DNA from 2 places in the Nonomuraea sp. NPDC050790 genome. Region 1 is predicted to be linked to the other one. Evidence: riboswitches for the same ligand, from Rfam matches in the RefSeq annotation. Region 1 holds a riboswitch; the other holds the start of a gene.

Evidence for each region. A riboswitch is a leader RNA that binds a small molecule or an ion and turns the genes downstream of it on or off. The one in region 1 is predicted to bind thiamine pyrophosphate.
Region 2: another riboswitch for thiamine pyrophosphate. It lies ahead of thiO (glycine oxidase ThiO); the one in region 1 lies ahead of ACIBEJ_RS39355 (purine-cytosine permease family protein).

Annotation. Positions count from the first base shown of each region.
Region 1 covers NZ_JBITGF010000009.1:136,491-144,050, forward strand. Annotated here, with positions in the region: gene ACIBEJ_RS39345 (PAS domain S-box protein) at 128-1,987, opposite strand; gene ACIBEJ_RS39350 (methylated-DNA--[protein]-cysteine S-methyltransferase) at 2,090-2,647, shown strand; gene ACIBEJ_RS39355 (purine-cytosine permease family protein) at 2,733-4,049, opposite strand; TPP riboswitch at 4,114-4,228, opposite strand; gene ACIBEJ_RS39360 (rhodanese-like domain-containing protein) at 4,305-4,628, shown strand; gene ACIBEJ_RS39365 (DUF1203 domain-containing protein) at 4,691-5,170, shown strand; gene ACIBEJ_RS39370 (Fpg/Nei family DNA glycosylase) at 5,163-6,041, opposite strand; gene ACIBEJ_RS39375 (GPP34 family phosphoprotein) at 6,095-6,748, shown strand; gene ACIBEJ_RS39380 (LCP family protein) at 6,933-7,560, opposite strand, start outside.
Region 2 covers NZ_JBITGF010000005.1:501,792-509,351, reverse strand. Annotated here, with positions in the region: gene ACIBEJ_RS27585 (hypothetical protein) at 1-74, opposite strand, end outside; gene pknB (Stk1 family PASTA domain-containing Ser/Thr kinase) at 121-2,028, opposite strand; gene ACIBEJ_RS27575 (thiazole synthase) at 2,110-2,865, opposite strand; gene thiS (sulfur carrier protein ThiS) at 2,858-3,058, opposite strand; gene thiO (glycine oxidase ThiO) at 3,092-4,204, opposite strand; TPP riboswitch at 4,195-4,311, opposite strand; gene ACIBEJ_RS27560 (NAD(P)/FAD-dependent oxidoreductase) at 4,371-5,525, shown strand; gene ACIBEJ_RS27555 (Rv2175c family DNA-binding protein) at 5,556-5,930, shown strand; gene thiE (thiamine phosphate synthase) at 5,908-6,552, shown strand; gene ACIBEJ_RS27545 (polyprenyl synthetase family protein) at 6,709-7,560, opposite strand, start outside.

The DNA.
Region 1 (7,560 bases):
CCCAGTTCCCCCCGAGGGAACACTCCCCGGTACGACCGAAATGCCCCGTTACCCAGTCCCAGAAACCGCATCTCGATCACAGCTTGTACACATTGGACGATAGATCAGCGCATCCGTTACCACCTCGTTACCGCACCGGTGTGTCGGATCGGATATCAGGAGCACGGCCCAAAGCCAGCCTGATCCGGGTGCCGCCGCCGGGCCTGGGATGCGCGCTCACCTCGCCGCCCTGCGCCCTGGCCAGGCTGCGCACGATGTAGAGCCCGAGCCCCACCCCGCCGAACCTGCGCCGATCACCGCTGTCCACCTGCACGAACCGCTCGAAGATGCGCTCGCGGTCCGGGGCGGCGATGCCCACGCCCTCGTCGTCCACCACCACGATCACCCGATCGTCCTCCTGCCACGCCTCGACGGTGATGAGACCGCCCCTGGGCGAGTACTTGAACGCGTTCTCCAGCAACTGCCCCAGGATGATGTCGGTGGCCAGCGCGTCGCCCCGCACGGACGGCAGGCCCTCCGGCACGACGACCTCGACGCTGTGCCGGTCCGACAGCACCGGCAGCCCCAGCGTCGCCGCCCGCACCCGCTCGGCCAGGTCGAACGTCTCCATCCGCACCGACAGCTCCTCCGCCCCCGCCCGCGAGCCGAGCAGCAGATGGTCGATGAGCTGCCCGAGCGACCTGGCCCGCTCGGCGATCGTGTGCACGGCCGAGCGCCGCTCGGTGTCGCTGAGCTTGTCCCAGCGCGCGTCGAGCGTGCTGGCGAAACCCCCGACGATCGTGATCGGCGTACGCAGCTCGTGGCTCGTGGTCGCCAGGAACAGATCCTTGGCCTCCTCGAGCTCCTTGGCCGTCGTCACGTCGCGGAAGTCGACGACGATCTCCCCGGTCTCCTCGATCCGCGCGCTCACCACGTCGAGCCAGCGCCCCGTCTCCATCTGGAACGTCAGCTTCTCCCCCGGCCGCGGCAGCGGGAACGGCGGCGGGCCGCCGAGGACCGCCTCGGCGCTGAAGGCGGTCATCTCGGCCGCCGCCGGGTTCCACTGCAGCACCCGGCCCTCCTCGTCGAGGACCGCGATGCCGTCGGCGCTGGCGTCGAACACCGCGCGCTCGTGCGCCCGCTGGCGTACCGCGTCCTGGTAGGCCATCGCGTTGCCGACCGCGATCCCGGCGTGCCCCGCGAGCAGCTCCAGCAGCTCCAGCTCGACGTGCCCCGGCTTGTGGTCGGCGAACAGCGCGTACAGCGCCCCGTACGGCCGGCCGCCCACCGCCGCCACGCCGAGCGCGATCGTGTGCAGTCCGGGCAGCCGGGCCCAGACCAGGTCGCCGAGCCCGTGGGACTCCAGCAGGACGGTCCTGCCGGTGCGTAAGAGCTTGCCGACCAGGCTGTTGCGCATGTCGGCCGTGGTGTCCTTCAGCGACTCCGGCAACTGGTGCACGCTCACCAGGCGCAGCCGTTCCCCCTCGATCAGCACGAAACCGCCCGCGTCCGCGCCGGTCAGCTCGGTGAGGCTGGCGGCGATGCGGTCGAGTACGGCGGGCAGCTCCAGCTCGGAGTTGATGTCGCCCACCACGTCGTTGAGCCGGCGCACCAGCCGCTCGCGACGCGCCACGCGCACCCGCGCGCCCTCGTCCTCCTGCGTCAGGTGGTGCACGCAGACGTACCCGGCCACCGCGCTGCCCTGGAGCAGCGCGCTGGTGTCGATGCGCACGTCCAGCAGGCTCCCGTCGCGGCGGAAACGCTTGGTGTGCAGCGAGACCTGGCCGCCGGTGCGCACGCGTTCGAGCACCGCGTTGTGCTCGGCGGTCAGCTCCGCCGGCACGATCGGGGCCCGGCGTCCGACGATCTCCGCGGCCGTCCAGCCGAAGAGCCGCTCGGCCGCGGGGTTCCAGTGGAGCACCGTCTGGTCCCGGTCGAGGGCGATGATCGCGTTCGGGGAACTGGCGAGCACCACGGCGGCGAGGTCGTCGTCACTACCTGCCCGCATGTCTCCCACATCTCCATAGTGCCCGTGGCGGGGTGCTTCCGTCGGGCGATCCGTCCGATACGCTGCGGTCACGGGTTCCCAGGTGGCGAAGTGGGTGAGGGTATGTCGAGCGGTGACCTCGATGCCCTGCTCCGCGTGACCTCCTCGACCTACCGCAGCGACGAGCCGCCCGACGTCGCCTTCGGCCTCTACCAGGGCGCGGTCGGCGCCCTCGTGCTCGCCGTGACCGCCCGCGGGGTCGTGACCTGCAGTTTCGACGAGGAGAACACGGTCTTCGAGCGGGTCGCCAGGCAGTTCGGCTCCTTCATCGGGCCCGACGCCGCCCGGCTCGACCCGGTGCGCCGCGAGCTCGACGCGTACTTCTCCGGCCGCCTGCGCACGTTCACCACGCCGGTGGACCTCACCCTCGCCACGCCGTTCGCCAGGACGGTTCTGCAGAAGATGATGGCGGTGCCGTACGGGACGACCACGACCTACGGCGAGATCGCCGAGCGCATCGGCCGGCCGCGCGCGCTGCGGGCGGTCGGGAACGCGCTCGCCGAGAACCCCGTCTGCGTGATCGTCCCGTGTCACCGGATCGTGCAGGCCGACGGCGGGCTCGGCGACTACGCCGGGGGCGCCGCCGCCAAGCGCCACCTCCTGACCGTCGAGAGCCGCTGACGGGCCGCCGAGAGCCGCTGACCGACCTTCGAGAGCCACTGACCGACCGTCGAGAGCCACTGACCGAACGGCGAGAGCCGCGGGCTCACTTCGCCCGCTCCCGCCCGCGCGCGCCGCCGAGCAGCCCGACCAGCAGCGTCACCAGCGCCGCCACGATGGCGCCGCCGAGCGCGCCGTTCATCCACGGCTGGCGTACGGCCTCGCGCAACGACAGCCAGATCCCGTCCCACGCCGCGACCGTGGGCGTGCCCGTGGTCACCCAGTAGGCCGCGAAGCCCAGCGCCCAGGGGATCAGCATCGACCAGCGGGCCGGCGCGTCCTCCGCGGTGTTCCACCGGGCGTGGCCGCCGAGCAGGAAGTAGTCGACCGCGAGCACCGCGAACATCGGCACGAAGACCGCGCCGATCACCCCGAGAAACGCGCCGTAGGAGGTGACGTCCACGGCCAGCGCGATCGCGATCGTCAGCACGCCGATGACGGTGGAGAAGATCCGCCGGTCCACCCTGGGCATGAGGTTCTGCAGGGAGACGGTCGTGGAGTAGACGTTCGCGAACGACTGGTCGGTCTCGCGCAGCACCAGGACGGCGAAGAACAGCGCGCCCAGCGGCGCCGCCACGAACGGCGCGAACACCGCGGTCGAGTCGGCCGTGACCGCCGCGGACCCCGCCAGCGCGACCGCGTAGACACCCAGGCCCAGGCAGGCGATCTGGGCCAGCGTGTAGCCGCCCACGACGCCGGTGAAGGCGGCCCTGCTGGAGCGCGAGTGCCGGGCGAAGTCGGCGGCGAGCGGCACCCACGAGATCGACAGCGCGATCACGTAGTCGACGGCCGGCGCGAACGCGCTCCAGTCGCCGCCGGTCTGCGGCGTGGCCTTGCCCAGGAAGTCCACCGCGAACCAGATCATCGCCAGGATCACCGCGATCGTCACGTACCTGCGCAGCAGCCTGATCGCGCCCAGCGGCCAGATCGTCAGCGCCGTGGTGACCGCTCCGGCGACGAGCACCCATACCGCGTACGGCACCGCCGTACCGAAGATGGCCATCGCGCCGTTGGAGATGACCCAGAGCTCGAACGCGCCCCAGCCGACCATCTGGACGATGTTGAGCACGGTCGGGATGTACGACAGCTTCGCCCCGAACAGCCCGCGCAGCAGGACCATGGCCGGTTTGCCCGTCTGGGTGCCGGGGATGGCCGACAGGCCCACCATGGCGGTGCCGATGAGGCTGCCGACCGCGGTGGCGGTGAGCGCCGCGGCCAGGCTCAGCGGCGCGTCGCCGAGGGGGTTGAGCAGCAGCAGCGCGCCGGAGAAGCCCAGCAGGCTGACCGCGAGGTTGGCCCACAGCGCGCCCTGGTCGAGCACGCCGAGGGTTTTCGGCGTGGCCCCGTCCAGGGTCAGGGCCACCTCCGAGTGGTGAGATCCCTCCGAGTTGTGTGATCCCTCCGAGTTGTGTGATCCATCGACGACACGCGTCATCGTGAACGCTCCCTACGCCGGCATTACCCGGTCAGGTTCATGCGGTCGGCAATGCGTGGGGATTGCCCTCTCAGCCCGGCCGTGCCCGAGCTCCCGCGCTTATGTAAGTTTCGAGCGGATTATGCCATCCGGCCGGAAACTGGCAAGACACGGGGCGGTCTCGGGGCCTGGGAGAATGGGTGCATGACGGTTCCTGAGATCGAGGCGAAGGACGTGCCCGCGGGCGCGTACCTGCTCGACGTGCGTGAGCAGGGCGAGTGGGTGGCGGGGCACGCTCCTGATGCGGTGCACATCCCCATGGGCGAGTTGCAGGCCCGTCTCGACGAGGTTCCCGCGGGGCAGCCCGTCTACGTGGTGTGCCGGGTCGGCGGGCGTTCGGCGCACGCGGCGGCCTGGCTCAACCACGTCGGCCGCGAGGCGGTCAACGTCGGCGGCGGCATGCAGTCGTGGGAGGCGGCCAGGCTGCCGATGGTGAGCGAGAGCGGCCAGGAGCCGTTCGTGGCCTGAATCCCGATTGCCGGGTCCGACCGCCGCCAGCGTTCCAGGGCGGGGCGGGAGAGCATCGGGACATGGAATACGAGATCAGAGCGATCGACCCGGTGATCGTGCGGGAGCTGCTCCGGGCCGACGACGCGGGCAGGGCGCCCGTCTTCAGCGTTGACGAGGAGGGCGGCGCGCCGCTGCGGTGCTGTCTGCGCAAGGCGGCGGCGGGCGATCGGATCGCCCTGGTGTCGTACGCGCCGTTGCGCCGCTGGGCCGCCGAGACCGGCGCCCACCCCGGGCCCTACGACGAACTGGGCCCGATCTTCGTCCACGCCGAGCCGTGCGCGGGCCCGGACTCGGCCGGTTGGCCCGCCGCCCACACCGCCCACCGGGTCCTGCGCGCCTACACCTCGGAAGGCCGCATCCACGGCGGACGGCTCCTGCCCGAGGGCGCCGACCCGCAGGTGGCGCTCAAGGAGGTGCTGTCCGACCCCGAGGTGGCCATGGTCCACGTACGGGCGGTCGAGTACGGCTGCTACCACTTCGCCGCCCACCGGGCTACTTGAGCAGTTTCGACATCCGCCGGTCGGCCAGCGGCTTGCCGCCGGTCTGGCAGGTCGGGCAGTACTGCAGCGAGGAGTCGGCGAACGAGACCTCCCTGATGGTGTCGCCGCACACGTCGCAGGGCTGACCGGCCCGGTTGTGCACGCGCAGGCCGGACTTCTTCTCCGCCTTGAGGTCCTTGGCCGCCACCCCGTGCGCCCGCTCGACCGCCTCGCGCAGCGTGGTGACGATCGCCTCGTGCAGGTCGGCCACCTGCGCGTCGGTCAGCGTGGCCGCGATCTTGAACGGGGACATCTTGGCCGCGTGCAGCACCTCGTCGGAGTAGGCGTTGCCGATGCCCGCGATCACCTTCTGATCGCGCAGAAGACCCTTGATCTGGGTACGGTTGCCACCCAAGATCCCCTTCAGCACGTCCACGGTGAAGGTGTCGGCCAGCGGGTCGGGGCCGAGCGCGGCGATGCCCGGCACCTCGTCCGGATTTTTCGTGACATAGACGGCGAGGCGCTTCTGCGTGCCCGCCTCGGTCAGCTCGAACCCCGGCGCCAGGCCCTCGTCGTCGGGCGCCAGCCGTACCCGGACCGCGAGGGGGCCCTTGCCGGGACGGACCGGTTTCGCGCCCGACAGGTCCTCCTTCCAGCGCAGCCACCCGGCGCGGGCCAGATGGATGATCAGGTGGAGGCCGTCGCAGTCGAGGTCGAGGAACTTGCCGTGCCGCGCCACGCCGGTCACCGTGAGCCCGCCGAGCGCGCTGACCGGCGGGTCGAAGGTCTTCAGCGCCTGGAAGGCGACCACGTCGACGGCCAGGATCGTCCGGCCCACCGCCCGCTCACGCAGGAACTCGGTGAGCGAGGCCACTTCTGGAAGTTCGGGCATGCATCCAGATTATGGTCCACAGGCTGTGGAAAACACGGCGCTAGGGTCAAGGTATGAACGTGACGATCGCCGAAGAAGTCCTCCTTCTCGCCCACAGCGAGGACGAGGGTAAGCAGCTCATCTCCGGAACCCAGCTCGACACCGCGCTGGGCGGCGCCATCCTCGCCGAGCTGGCGATCAACGACCGGCTCGAACTGTCGGACAAGAAGGTCTCCGTCAAGAACGCCGCCCCGCTCGGCGACCCCGAGCTCGACGCCGTCCTGGCCCGTATGGCCGAGGACGGCAAGGCCCGCCGCCCGGTGTGGTGGGTGCAGAAACTGTACTCGGGCAAACTCCGCAAGCGCCTTCTGGAACGGCTGGCCGCGGCGGAAGTCCTGAGCGAGGAGCGGGCCAAGGTGCTCGGCCTGTTCCCCACCACCCGCTGGCCGGAGGCGGACGGGCGGGTCGAGGCGGAGATCCGCGCCCGCGTGGCCGCCGTGCTGGGCGGCACCGACCCCGACCCGCGCACGGCCGTGCTGATCGCGGTCCTGCACGCCGCCAACCTGGACCGCAAGGCCTTCCCCGGGGCCGACAGGAAGCGGGTCAAGGAGATCGCCGAGGGCCAGTGGGCAGGCGACGCGGTGGCCAAGACGATCGCCGCCATCAACTCGGTCATCCTGATCACCGCCACGACCGCCGCGGTGACGGCGACCACGACGACAACCTGACGCACCGGGCCTGAGCCGGGACGGAACCGGCCCGCCGCATGCCGACGCCGGGGCCCCGCCGCGGGCCGGCGGGGCGGCGTTGCGGCGGGCCGCCCGCGCGCCCTGCCTGCCGTCTCCCTCAACAGAGGGCCAGGGGTGCGGCGGGTGGGGTGGGGGCGGCTGGGCCGTAACGGATGGAGGGCTTTTAGTTGGCGTCGAGGATGGCCTTGGGGACGGGCTTGTCTTCCTTGAGGGCGTTGAAGAGGGCGAGCGCCTTCTGGGTGTCCCATTTGACCGCCTGGCCGCCGCCCGCGATCTCGTTGCCGCCGAACGGCACCACGGTCGTCACCGGGCTGTCGCCCATCGCCAGCCCCAGCGACAGCATGTCGAACGCCCCCGTCGAGTCGTCCACCACGACCGCGTCCGTCGCGCTGGCCGCCAGCGGGATCGAGGTGAACGGGTTGATCAGCACACCGGGGCTGGCCGCCTTCTTCACCACCGCGCCCAGGAACTGCCGCTGCCTCTTGGTCCGCTCGAAGTCCGGCAGCGCGCCGCCCTTGCGGGTGCGCACGTAGCCGAGCGCCTCGCCGCCGGTCAGCACCTGCTTGCCCTTCTTGAGGTTGAGCCCGGCCTTGGGGTCGTTGATGGCGGCCCTGACGTCGATCTCGACGCCGCCGATCGCGTCCACGATGCCCACGAACCCGGCGAAGCCGATCTCCATGTAGTTGTCGATGTGCACACCGGTGACGTTCTCAATGGTCCGGACGAGGAGTTTCGGCCCGCCGAGCGTGTAGGCGGCGTTGAGCTTGTTGCGGCCCCTGCCGGGGATCGTG
Region 2 (7,560 bases), on a different contig from region 1:
GCCGCCGTACCGGAGGAGGACGCCGTGCACCCGGCCAGAACCATCAGAGCCGCCACGACCACGGCGATCCGCATGAAAGACCACCTCCGCCTCACATACCGCGCGAGACGGAGAAAGGTTTCACCGCCAGAGGTAGACCCACGACCCGGGCGGCCGCTCGCTGTTGGGCGTGGGCCGCTGGAAGCGCACCACGTCCCCGCCCATCAGGCTGCGCACCCTGACCTTGAACCCCTGCGCGGACAGCTCGCTCCTGGCGTCGTTGACGGTCTTGCCGATCACCTGCGGCACGATGCGGAAGTCGGCGTCGTCGCTGGCCTCGTCGTCGTCGCCGCGGAACCAGTCGAAGAAGTCGCGGCAGCGCGAGATCGTGAGCTGCGCGGGCGTGCCCTTGTCCACCTCGGACTTGGCCTTGGGGCTCTGCGCGATGACCGTGCACGGCTCGGCGTCGTCGTCGACCTCGTTGACCTGCACCCCGAACCCGCGCTCGCCCAGGTAGGCGGCGGCCTCGTCCTTGGGCATGCCGTTGACGTCCGGCATGATCAGCCCGGCGCTGACGAACAGCCCGACCTTCGTGCCCTCCTTGACCGCCTCGCCCACGTCGGGCGAGGAGCGGGTGACGGTGCCGCGGGGCACCTGGAGGTTCTCGATCCGCCGCACGGTGCCGACCCGCAGCCCCGCCGCGGCGATCGCGGCGCGCGCGTCGGCCTCCGTCATGCCCTGGGTCTTGGGTACGGCCACGCGCTTGGGCCCCAGCGACGGCACGATCGTCACCGTCGAGCCCTCGGCCAGTTCGGACCCGGCGACGGGATCGACGCTGAGCACGACGCCCTTGCCGTACTTCTCGTCGTGACGGCCCTCGGCGGGCTTGACGACGAAGCCCATGCCCTGGGCCCTCTTGATGGCGACGTCGACGTTCTCCCCGATGAGCGTGGGGACCTTGACGTAACGGGTCTGCGAGAAGTACGCGCCGGTCAGCGCGATCGCGGCGACCATCACGGCCGCCAGCCCGATCAGGAACCAGCTCGGCCTGGCCCCCTTGCCGCGCGCGGCGCGCGGCGGACTGGCGGGCGGCGGCGCGGTGGGCAGGTCGGCGCGCGGCTGGATGAGCGTGTGGTGCGGCGGCACCTGCTGCGGGCCCGACATGCGGGCATGCGCCCCGGTGTGCGGAGGGATGCTCTGCCGCGGCAGCATCCGGTGGGCGTCGACGGCGGCCACGAGCATCGCGGTCGCGTCGGCCGGGCGGTCCTGCGGGTCGCGGGCGGTGGCGTGGGTGACCAGCGTGTCGATGAGCGGCGGCGTCTCGTGCACCAGCGACGACGGCGGCGGCACACTGTCGTGGACGTGCCGGTAGGCCACCGACATGGGCGTCTCGCCGTCGTAGGGCTGCTGCCCGGTGACCAGCTCGAACAGCATGATGCCCGCGGCGTAGACGTCGCTGCGCACGTCGGCGCCGCCGGTCGTCACCTGCTCGGGCGACATGTAACCGATCGTGCCGATCATCACGCCGGTGCGGGTCTGGTTGGTGGCCTCGATGGCGCGGGCCAGGCCGAAGTCGACGACCTTGACCCGGCCGTCGTCGGTGAGCAGGACGTTCTCCGGCTTGACGTCGCGGTGGACCATCCCGCTCTGGTGGGCGGCGCCGAGCGCGGCCAGCACCGGGATCATGATCTCCAGGGCCTCGCGGGCCGGCAGCCTGCCCCGCTCGCGCAGGATGTCGCGCAGGGTCTTGCCCGGCACGTACTCCATCGACAGGTAGACGACGTCGCCGTCGGTGCCCTGGTCGAAGACGTGCACCACGTTGGGATGCGACAGGCTGGCCACGGACTTGGCCTCGCCGATGAACCTGCGCACGAACGCCGGGTCCTCGGCGAGCGAGCGGTGCATGACCTTCAGCGCGACCGTGCGGTCCAGCCTGACGTCGAGCGCCAGGTAGACGGTCGCCATCCCGCCCCGGGCGATCCGGGACTCGATGCGATAGCGCCCGTCGAGCAGTCGCCCGACGAGAGGGTCCGCGGTCGTCGTGTCCACGCGGCCGAGTTTACGGTCGTTTTGCCACTGGAGGGGCCTGACCATCCGAAACCGATGCCATTACGTGGCACTCCGTCGTCACTAAGGGTGCATGGGCGAGGACGCTTCAGCATACCGGCGGCGGGGGATCCGCCCGGCCTGGCGCGCCATCCGGCCCGCCTGGACGGCCGACCTCATCGCGGCGGCCATCAGGTCGGGCCGCTGCGCCCTGGTGACGGCGGTGGCCAGGAGCACCGCGTCGCAGCCCAGCTCCATCGCGAGGGCGGCGTCGCTGGCCGTGCCGATCCCGGCGTCCAGGATGACCGGCACCGAGGCGGCCTCGACGATGAGCTCGATGTTGTGCGGGTTGCGGATGCCGAGCCCCGAGCCGATGGGCGCGCCGAGCGGCATGACCGCCGCGCAGCCGGCCTGTTCGAGCCGCCGGGCCAGCGCGGGGTCGTCGCCGATGTAGGGCAGCACCACGAACCCGTCGGCGACCAGCCGCTCCGCCGCGTCGAAGGTCTCGATCGGGTCGGGCAGCAGCGTGCGCTCGTCGGCGATGACCTCCAGCTTGACCCAGTTGGTGCCGAGCGCCTCGCGGGCGAGCCTCGCGGTCAGCACGGCCTCGCCCGCCGTGAAGCACCCGGCGGTGTTGGGCAGCACCTTGATGCCGCGCTCGCGCAGCACGTCGAGCACGGAGCCGGGCGCGGACGGGTCGAGCCGCCGCATCGCCACCGTGGTCAGCTCGGTGCCCGAGGCGGCCAGCGCCTGGTCGAGCACCTCCAGCGAGGGGGCGCCGCCGGTGCCCATGATGAGGCGGGAGGCGAATTTCTCCCCGCCGATGATCAGCTCATCCACCCTGCACCGCCGTGAGCACCTCGACCCGGTCGAGCTCGGCCAGCGCCGTGGTCTCCCACGAGCCGCGCGTGACCACCTCGTCGTTCACGGCCACCGCGACGCCCGTGGTGGCCGTCGTCAGCGTCCGTACGGCCTGCGCCACCGTGGTCCCGTGGGGCACCTCATGGGCGGCCCCGTTGATCGTCACATTCATGAAATATCCCCCTTCGGGATGAAAAATGCCTGTTCAGGCGGCGAACCGGCCGGGAGCACACAACGGCGCCAGCTCTTCCTCCTCGCCCGTCAACAGGGCGGCCGTCAGCGGGGCCAGCAGCACCCCGCCGCGATGGTGCCCGGTGGCCAGCAGCAGCCCCGGCTCGCCGCCGGGACCGATGAGGGGCAGGTTGTCCGGCGTGCCGGGACGCAGCCCCGCCACCACCTCCGCCAGTTCGAGCTCGGTCACCCCCGGCACCAGCTCGCGGGCGTCGCGCAGCAGCTCGTACACCCCGCCCGCGGTCACCCGGGTGTCGAACCCCAGCTCCTCCTGCGTGGCCCCCACGACCAGCTCTCCGTCGCCGCGCGGCACCAGGTAGACGGGCAGCCCGTGCACCATGCCGCGCACGCACCTGCCCAGCAGCGGCCGCGGCGAGCGCAGGCGCAGGATCTGCCCCTTCACCGGCCGCACCGGCACCTCGGCCAGCGCGCCGCTCCACGCCCCCGCCGCCAGCACCACCCGCTCCGCGCGCAGCTCCTCCGGGTACGGCCCGCCGCCCGCCTCACCCGGGCCCAGCCGTACCCCCTGGACGCCCTCATCGCCCCGCAGCAGCTCGCGCACGCGCGCCCGCACCATCGGGACCCCGAGGCGCTCCAGAGCGGCCAGGAGCGCGGCGGCGACCCTGCGCGGGTCCACCCAGGCGTCGCCGGGCGCCAGGAGCCCGCCGCGCACCGACGGCGCGAGCATGGGCTCCAGGCGGCGGCATTCGCGCCCGCTGAGCCGCTCGACCCGGAGCCCCAGCTTCTCCATGAAGGCCGCGGTCTCCTCCAGGGCCGCCAGGTCGTCGGCGCCGAAGGCCACGTCGAGCGTGCCGTCGGCGCGGTAGTCGAGGGCACCGGAGCCGAGGCCCGCCTCGGCGGCCAGTTCCGCGGCGAACGCGGGCCAGCGCGCGAGGGAGGCCGCGCCCAGGCGCAGCAGCGGTTCCTCGGTGAAGGTGACCTCGCTGACCGGCGCGAGCATCCCCGCGGCGGCATGGGTGGCGCCGGAGACGGGCGCCGGGTCGACGACGGTGACGGGCCGTCCCGAGCGGGCCAGGCGCCAGGCCGCGCTCAGCCCGACGACGCCCCCGCCCACGATCACGTCCATGATCCGCTCCCTACGCCGGCATGATCCGGATCAGGTGTCTTACGGTCGAAGGCCCGATGAAGCCTTCCTCTCAGTCCGGTTAAGGCCGGACTCCCGCGCGTCTTACGGCCCCCACCCTACGGCCTCGCCCGGCACACCCGCGAATGACCCCGGTATCGTCGGAACCGTGGATCACGTCGTGGTGGTGGGAGCCGGCCTGGCCGGAGTGCGCAGCGTCGAGTCGCTGCGCGGGCGCGGGTTCGAGGGAAGGGTCACCCTCCTCGGCGAGGAGCGGCACCGGCCATACGACCGTCCACCGCTGTCGAAGGCGGTCCTGCTCGGCACGAGCGACGACAGCTTCGTCGACACCGACCTGGCCGCGCTGCGCGTCGACTTCCGTCCCGGCGTCGCCGCGAAGTCCCTGCGCGAGGGCCTGGTGGAGACCACCGAGGGCGAGCTGCCCTACGACGGCCTGGTGATCGCCACCGGCTCCGAGCCGATCCGGCTGCCGGGGGAGGGCCCCCAGCTCGTGCTGCGCACGCTCGACGACGCCCACGTGCTGCGCGCCGCCCTGGTGCCCGGCGCGCACGTCGTGGTGGCGGGCGCGGGCTGGATCGGCGCCGAGGTGGCGACCGCGGCGCGCAAGGCGGGCTGCGAGGTCACCGTGATCGAGGCCGCCGCGACGCCGCTCTCGCACGCGATCGGCGAGATGGGCGCGCTCACCCTGCCCTGGTACGAGGGCGTGGACCTGCGCCTGGACACGATGGTCAGCGAGGTCGTCGAGGGCGGCGTGGAGCTGGTCGGCGGCGAGTTCGTGCCCGCGCACGTCGTGGTCTCCGGCATCGGCGCCCGCCCGGTCCTGGAATGGCTCGCCGACGCCGACATCGACCTGCACAACGGCGTCGTCACCGACGAGCACCTGCGCACGTCGCTGCCCGGCGTGGTGGCCGTCGGCGACTGCGCCAACTGGTGGTCACGCCGCTTCCAGACCCGGATGCGCGTCGAACACTGGGACACCGCGCTCAACGCCCCCGACGTCGCCGCCGCCACCCTGATGGGGGAGAAGGCCGTCTACGACCCGGTGCCGTACTTCTGGTCGGAGCAGTTCGGCCACATGCTGCAGTACGCCGGCTACCACCGCGCCGGCGCCCGCGTCGTCCACCGCGAGGGGCCCAAGTGGTCGGCGGTGTGGCTGACCTCGGAGGACCGGATCACCGCCGTCCTGGCCGCCGACCGGCCCCGCGACCTCGTGCAGGGCCGTCGTCTCATCGAAGCCGGCGCCCGTCTTGATGTGGAACGCCTGGTAGATCCGGATGTCGCCCTACGGGATTGTGTTGTTTGAGCAAGCGCGGCATGTGGTAGTTGTGGTTTCGTGACGCTTTCTGTTGCACAGATCGACCGGGAGACCGACCAGCTCGTCAGCGAGTGGCTCACTCTCCCCGAAGTGGCCGCGCGCATGGATCTCACGATCGGACGGGCCAAGCAGCTCCTCAAAGACCACAAGCTCCTCGGCGTACGGCGAGGCAGCGGCGGGCCCCAGGTGCCCGCGGTCTTCCTCGACGGAAAGGAAGTGATGAAGGGCCTGCCCGGCACGCTCACCGTGCTGCAGGACGCCGGCTACGACGAAGTCGAAGCCCTGCGCTGGCTCTTCACCCCAGACGAATCACTGCCGGGATCGCCCGTCGACGCGATCAAGGCCGGTCGGCACACGGAGGTCAAGCGGCGTGCCCAGGCCCTCGGTTTCTGAGGCCCGCCTCTACCTCTGCACCGACGGGCGGCGAGGACGCGGCGACCTGGCCGACTTCCTCGACGCCGTGCTGGCCAACGGCGTGGACATCGTCCAGTTGCGGGAGAAGGGACTCGAGGCGCGCGAAGAGCTCGCGCTGCTCGAGGTCTTCCGCGACGCCTGCGACCGGCACGGCAAGCTGCTCGCCGTCAACGACCGGGCCGACGTCGCCTTCGCGGCCCGCCCAGACGTGCTCCACCTGGGGCAGGACGACCTTCCCGTGACGGTCGCGCGAGAGATCCTCGGCGACGACATCGTCATCGGACGGTCCACCCACTCCGCCGCGGAGGCTTCCGCCGCCGCGGTGGAGCCGGGCGTCGACTACTACTGCTGCGGCCCGATCTGGCCGACGCCGACCAAGCCGGGACGCCACGCGCCCGGACCCGCGCTGCTGCGGCACGCGGCGGCGCTCGGCACGGACCGGCCGTGGTTCGGCATCGGCGGCATCGACCTGGACAACCTCGACGAGGTGCTCTCCTACGGGGTGCGCCGGGCCGTGGTCGTCCGCGCCGTCACCGAGGCCGACGACCCGGGCGCCGCGGCGGCCGAGTTCGCCAAGCGCCTGGCCGGCGCGGCTTCCTGACGCGGTAGGGCTTGGGGCCGAGACCGTACGCGGTGCGGCTGTCTGCCGAGGGATCGGCGGGCAGCCGCACGCGCCGCCGAGGCCGACGTCGCCCCAAGCCGTCTCCGCCCGTACCGACCGTGTGTGGTCGCCGATCAGCGCCCGGGTCGCGAAAGGTCAGGACTTGCGGGTGGTGGCGGCGACGGCCAGCCCGTCCAGCGCCGCCCGCGCCTCCTGCGTGATCGGGGCCCTGGCCAGCGCCGCGAGCGCCTCGTCCAGGTAGGACGCGATCAGGTCCTCGCACTCCTGCAGCGCCCCAGTGTCGTCGATGATGCCGCGCAGCGTCGCCACGCCCTGCTCGTCGAGCGCCGGGTCGCCCAGCAGGCGGCGGACGATCTGGGCGTCGTCGGAGGCCGCCGCTGCCAGCGTCCTGGCCACCAGCATCGTCCGCTTGCCCTCGCGCAGGTCGTCGCCGGCCGGCTTGCCCGTCTGCGCCGGGTCGCCGAACACGCCCAGGATGTCGTCGCGCAACTGGAAGGCGATGCCGACGCGCCGGCCGTACTCGACGCAGAGCTCGTCGATCCACGGCTCCACGCTGCCGGCCGCGAGCACGAGCCCGAGCCGCAGCGGCTGCTCCACCGAGTACTTGCCGCTCTTGTACAGCGCCACCCGCAGCGCCGAGTCGAAGGAGTTCTCGCCGTGGGCCTGCTCCAGCAGGTCGAGGTACTGGCCGCACATCAGCTCGGTGCGCATGTGGTCGTGCAGCGGCTGCGCGGCCGCCAGCGAGCGCGGCGGCAGCCCGCTGGTGCGCCACATCTCGCCCGACCAGATGAGCAGCAGGTTGCCCAGCAGGATCGCCGCGCCCTCGCCGAACTGCTCGGCCGCGCCGTGCCAGCCCGCCTTCTCGTGCAGCGCCTGGAAGCGGCGGTGCGCGGACGGCATGCCGCGGCGCAGATCGCTCTTGTCCATGACGTCGTCGTGGACCAGCGCGCTGGCCTGCAGCAGCTCCAGCGAGGCCGCCGCGGCGAA